Regions from separate parts of the Aeribacillus sp. FSL K6-1121 genome, predicted to be linked through region 1. Evidence: riboswitches for the same ligand, from Rfam matches in the RefSeq annotation. Region 1 holds a riboswitch; the other holds the start of a gene.

Region 1 (3,138 bases):
CCGTTTTCCTTCTGCAAGCTCATTCATTAAATCTTTCAGCCATTTTGCCAATTCACCGAATTCTGTTGATGCGTACATTTTTACCCACTCGCCGTAAAACTCATGTTCACTAGCACCAGGAATCTCATGTAAGCGTGTGCCGATTTCATAATAGCTCCATGTACATGGAAGGACTGCGGCAACCAGTTCTGCCAATGATCCTCGCTGCGACACATTTAACATATAGCTCGTATATGCAACGGTTGTAGCAGCAGGCTGAACTTGTTCTAATTTTTCCTTCTCTATTCCTATTCTTTCAGCGTATTGACGATGCAAATCCATTTCCACTTTTAACGTCGAATGTAGAAGATCAGCAAAAACTGTCATTGTTTGAAGATTGTGAGCCTTTAAGCTTCCAAGGGCAAACAGGCGGCAGTATTCGATTAAATAAAGATAATCCTGCTCCATAAAAAAGCGAAATTTGTCGATATCCAGCGTCCCATTGCCGATTCCTTGAACAAACGGATGATGGTAACTCGCTTCCCAAATCGGTTTTGCAGTTTTATACAATCGGTCTGTAAACATTTGAATTACCCCTTTCACAGCTTTTGTAATTGTCATCGTTTTTTCTGATACCAATCAAATAAAAACGCGATCAGCGATTTTGTAAATGTTTTTAATTGGGGGATGGACAGCTTTTCATTCACCGAGTGTGCATCTTCAAGCGTGCCCGGTCCATATAAAACGACGGGAATTCCCGCTTCACTCAGCCAGCCGCCGTCTGTCACAGTAGGGGACATCGTCAGCTTTGCTTCCTCATTAAATGCCAGTTTATGTGCTTTTTGTAATGTTTTCACTCCGAGTGAATGTTCGTCATATGAAAAAGCTGGGAAAATTTCTCCTCGATCTTCAATCATCGATGTGCCGCCCCATTTAAATTTCGGAGGATATTTCCGAAGCCATAGATCAGCCATTGCAACATGATGGATATGTTCTTCAATTTCCCGGATCACCTCTACATAATGCTCTTCCGGGTAATAGTGAACGGTAATCCAAAGGGAACATTTATCGGCCACAAAAGCGGCGTGCCTTCCACCTTCAATCACTGCAGGATTAATTGTGGCAGAACCAGGCGGAAAGCCTTTGCTCGTTTTCATCACTGCCCAATGCTGTTCAAGCTCTCGCAGTCCTTCAATAATTTTCATCATTTTTTCAATCGCGCTTGCCCCAAAAAGCTTCCCGCCGGCATGAATCATTTGTCTTCTCGTGCCATCGTGAAATGTCTCGGGGCTTTCAATTGTAATCCAGCCCGTGATCACCCCGCCCTGCCCTTGTATTTCACAGTTGCTTGAATCGACAACGATGGCAAAATCAGCTCGATATCCCCGGTCGCAGCACGATTTTGTTCCTGCTTCGCCTACTTCTTCACCGACGACGGACTGAAAAATGATATCCCCTCCCGGCTCAATGCCGTTTTCTTGCAGCAGCTTTAATGCAAACAGACTGGCAGCCATTCCCCCTTTCATATCCGCTACACCGCGTCCATATATGTAATCCCCTTTAACCGTTGCCTCAAAAGGAGGCGTTAGCCATTCTTCTCCCTCTTCGATTGAAGCGACATCAATATGCCCGTTAATAATTAAACTGTGGTAATTTTCTGGATCTTTTCCTTTTTTCGTTCCTACTACGACTGGATCTTGTTCATATAAATCCCATTGATCAATGGAAAAGCCGATGTCTTCCAAATATGAGGCGACATACTTTTGAGCCTCTTTTGCATTTCTTGCCGGAGGGCTTGGCGTTTCAAACGATACGAGTGTTTTTAGAAGATTCAGAAGTTCTTCTTCCCTTTCATCAATTTGCTGAAATAGCGTTTGTAACACGTTGTCTCCCCTTTCTTAACATTTTGTTTTGAAAAATGGTTTGCCAACCAGCCTTGTAATGCAAAAAGCCCGTTCCCAATATAAGGGAACGGGCAAGTATATACAAAACCCATAGACAGGTTTCGATATTACTGCACCACTTCCCTACGCTAGTATGATCTAGATCAGGTTCAAAGGGTCAAGGCACACGCCTTTCTCAGCCTTTCGGCTCCCCTAGTGGTTGATAATTCTATGAAATTTTGATTTTATTACATTAAATCATATCGTTTGCAAAATGACAAGCTGGTTGCGTCATCTTTTAGCCGTCTTGAGCAGTTCTCGATAGCCGATCCTCGTAAACTGGAGATGTTCATCAATATAATTCTCTCTTTGCAAATGGCGGATCGCCTCATCAGACAGTTGTATGTGCACCTGTTGAAACTTCTGGTTGAGTTCGTCAAACGAACTGTTTAAAATAAATTCTGCCCCGAGGATCTGAACAATTCGTTCCATCTCCGGATCTCTTTTCAACAACAAGTGAGCAACTCTGTCTTTCATAAGCACAAGCTCTTGTTTCAACTTGGAAGCTTCATTCTCCTTTTCGCGAATTCGAAGTCGGTACATTTGTTTTTCTTCTTCACCGATATTCGCTCTCGTCAAAAGCTCCTCCAATAATTGTGTTTTATCTAGCTCCAATTTATTTAACTGCTGTTCTTTTTTCATCATTTCCGTCTCGTTGATCCAATCGCTTTGAACAAACTCCTTTTTCCCCTCTTTATTGACCGGTCCAATCCGATCCATTTTTCGATACAAAAGAAATACGAGAACGACTAAACATCCGTTCATTAGCAAGGTTAAAAAACGGACTAGGACATCATTAAAGGCGATGAAATAAAAAAGAACCAATACAACAACCACTGCAATGAGCACTTTCAATAAGGTTATCACAAGATTTGTCGGCTGCTTTGTCAACCTTCCCAATCTCCTTCTCTTTCAAAATAAAGCAAATTTAATTATAGCGAATATGGCTCAAAAATTCGAGAAGAAAAACATGTTTTTATATTAGCAAAAATTGAAAATCTGTAAGCCATTTTTGCGAAAATCAAAAATGAAAAGTCTTCGCTGAAAGAAACAGCGCTTCATTTTTCCGGGAAACATTTCTTAGGGCATCGAAAACAGTGATTTTGGCCTCTTCCTCGGAACGATCAAAAAACAAAACAGGGGCAGTTCAAAGTCCATTTTAGATGTTTATTGTTCGCAAATAAAAAAAAGAGAATGTTGATATAACAGCATTCTT
Region 2 (3,138 bases), 400 kb from region 1:
AACGATTGCGGCGGCGTTCTTGTTGACTGCTACTTTATCATTAGTTATTGCGGCAGCTGAAATTGGACAGCGAATCGAACTGATTGATAAGCAAATGGCTGACGCACTAATAGTAGTTGCCGTGTTAACAAGCATTATCACGCCGATAGGATTTAAAAAATTATTCCCTAAAAAAATGGCGGTGCAGCCTAAAAAGAAAATTGCTTTTATTGGTGCAAATCAAATGACCCTTCCAGTCACAAGAGAATTGGACAAAAATTTGTATGAAGCAACCGTATATCATACACAGCAAGACAAAATTGAAAACGGGACTGCTCAATCGGTGTTTAAAATTGAAGAATTGAAAGACTATTCGATAGAATCATTGAATGAACACCACATAATGGAAGCTGATATAGTAATAGTGGCTACTGGGGATGAAGAAAGAAATGCGGAAATTGCGACATATGCAAAAGAATGCGGCGTAGAACAGGTCATCGCCTCAATTTCTTCCCCGGAGTTGGATCAAGCATTAAAAGAAAAGGGGATCAGCGTATTTTCCGTCATGCTGTCAACAAAAACGCTGCTCAGGGCTTTGATCGAATCGCCTGGCGTTATGCGGATCTTAACAAACCAAGACAACTCTCTTTATCAAATTAATATGAATAACCGAAAATATGATGGAATGAAGCTTCGATACTTTCCGTTTACAGGAGATTGTATCTTTGTCCGGATTTTTCGAGGTGAAGATTCCATTGTGCCTCACGGCGATACCGAATTGAAAAAAGGGGACCGCTTGATTGTAACGGGTTCCCGCAAATATGTAAATGAGTTAAAAGATGAGCTGGAATTTAGCAAATAATATTTGCAAACAAAACAAATTGTGATAGCATGAAATTAGTATGAAAATTTAATAAGCATCCACTAGGGGAGCCTTTGGAAAGGCTGAGATTAAAGTGTTGACTTTAAGACCCTTTGAACCTGATCTGGATGATGCCAGCGTAGGGAAGTGGGAATTTGAAACATATGTCTGATATTCCATTACCACTTTCCAGCAAGGAAGGTGGTTTTTTATTGTTTCCAGTCTCACCCTTGGACAGCTGCTTTCCAGTTTTGAACCTTGAAAGACGAGTGTGAGCGTCTTTCTCATGAAAGGAATGTACAATGTTGGAACTTCATGCCGTAACAGACGGAACAAAACCGGTCAACGAGCTAATACGCATAATTTTGTCCATATCAGATCATGTTGATTACGTTCATATACGAGAAAAAAATAAAAGACCATGTGAGATCATTCATCTTGTAGAACAGCTTTTGGCAAACGGGATAAGGAGAGAACAGCTTGTTATCAACGATCGGCTCGATGTTGCGCTCCTAACAGGCGTTCAAAATGTTCATCTTCCGGGAACCGGCCTGCCGGTAAAAAAAGTGAAAAGCGCTTTTCCGCAAATAAAAGCCGGTGTCAGCGTCCATTCATTAGATGAAGCGGTAAAAGCAGAAAAAGACGGAGCAGACTATTGTTTTTTCGGAAACGTTTTTGAAACGAACAGTAAAAAAGGACTTCCGGCAAAGGGAACAGATTTGCTTGGGAAAATCGTTGGACACGTCAATATTCCTATTATCGCCATCGGTGGGATCACGCCTGATAATATGCAAAAGGTTTTAGAAAAAAAAGCAAGCGGTATTGCCGTTATGTCCTATATCTTTTCTTCGAAAGATCCAGAGAGCGCTGCCAAACTTTTCAGGAAAGGGGAAGCTTTTTCAAATGAACGTTTTTGATGTTGGAATCATCGGGGGAGGGGTCATCGGCCAAGGGATCGCCTATGAGCTATCAAAAGCAGGGCTGAAGACCGCCGTGTTTGAAAGCGGCGAAATCGGAGGTAAAGCGACATCCGCTGCAGCAGGAATGCTGGGTGCCCATTCTGAAAATGAAAAAAGAGACATATTTTTTGAGCTATGCTTAGAGAGCCGAAATTTATATCCGAGCCTTGCAAAAGAATTATTGGAGCAATCTGGTGTGGATATTGAGCTTGTGCAGGAAGGCATGTATCGGCTTGCATTTACTGAGGATGAAGGCCGCTTTCTGCAATCGCTTGCAGATGAGGATGAGCTAGAATGGCATTCAAGGGAAAACGTACTGGCAAATGAGCCACATGTTTCTGAAGACATTGTGGGAGCTCTTTGGCTTAAGCATGACGGCCAAGTAAAAGGTTCATCTGTTTGCCACGCATATGCGAAAGGCGCTAGAAAATATGGTGCATCTATTTTTGAACAATGTCCTGTTTTCGACGTGATTAAAGAGGGAAAAGCATACAAGCTTGTCACTTCCCAAGGAGTTTTTATATGTGGAAAAGTCGTCGTTTCAAGCGGAGTTTGGAGTGGCTTTTTCTTTGAAAAGCTGGGGCTGAGAAATCCAATGAAGCCCGTTAAAGGAGAATGCTTAGCCATAAAACCGAAAAAACTGGTGATCAACAAAACAGTGTTTTACGAGCACTGTTATATCGTACCGAAAAAAGACGGCACCGTTATTATTGGAGCAACTTCTTATGAAAACGACTGGGATACGCATCCGACAGTCAAAGGAGTATCCGAATTAATGATAAAGGTTCAGAAAATTATGCCAGAAATCGGGTCTGAACCGGTCGTTAGTGCTTGGTCGTCGCTCAGGCCGCAAACAGCTGACGGCTGGCCGTATTTTGCCGAGCACCCGGAGCATGAGGGAATCTTTTTTGCGACCGGCCATTATCGAAACGGCATTCTTCTAGCGCCGATTACAAGCTTGATCGTAAAAGACATGATTTTGAAAACGAATCAATATGAGCGTTATGTTCATACCTTCTCTTTAAACCGATTGCTTTCTGATGCGAAAGGGAGGTGATTAAACAGTGAAACTTCGCATTAACGGCCAGCAGATGGAAGTGGAGAATAGTGTTCGGAACATAGAAGATTTGCTGAACTTTTTTCAATTGCAGGAAAGAATTGTTGTCGTTGAACGAAATGGTGAAATTGTTTCAAAAGAACAATACAGTATCCAGACATTAAATGATGGTGATCAAATTGAAATTGTCCATTTTGTTGGAGGGGGATGATGATTCATGTTAAAAATAGGTGATAAAACATTTCAGTCGAGATTAATGTTAGGAACTGGAAAATATCCGT

Evidence for each region. A riboswitch is a leader RNA that binds a small molecule or an ion and turns the genes downstream of it on or off. The one in region 1 is predicted to bind thiamine pyrophosphate.
Region 2: another riboswitch for thiamine pyrophosphate. It lies ahead of tenI (thiazole tautomerase TenI); the one in region 1 lies ahead of NSQ61_RS08205 (acetylornithine deacetylase).

What each region holds. Positions count from the first base shown of each region.
Region 1 is NZ_JBBOPS010000001.1:1,669,597-1,672,734, forward strand. Features, by position in the region: gene tenA (thiaminase II) at 1-564, opposite strand, end outside; gene NSQ61_RS08205 (acetylornithine deacetylase) at 597-1,862, opposite strand; TPP riboswitch at 1,987-2,087, opposite strand; gene NSQ61_RS08210 (hypothetical protein) at 2,154-2,813, opposite strand.
Region 2 is NZ_JBBOPS010000001.1:2,069,065-2,072,202, reverse strand. Features, by position in the region: gene NSQ61_RS10095 (monovalent cation:proton antiporter family protein) at 1-841, shown strand, start outside; TPP riboswitch at 896-1,004, shown strand; gene tenI (thiazole tautomerase TenI) at 1,144-1,758, shown strand; gene thiO (glycine oxidase ThiO) at 1,745-2,857, shown strand; gene thiS (sulfur carrier protein ThiS) at 2,865-3,068, shown strand; gene NSQ61_RS10075 (thiazole synthase) at 3,075-3,138, shown strand, end outside.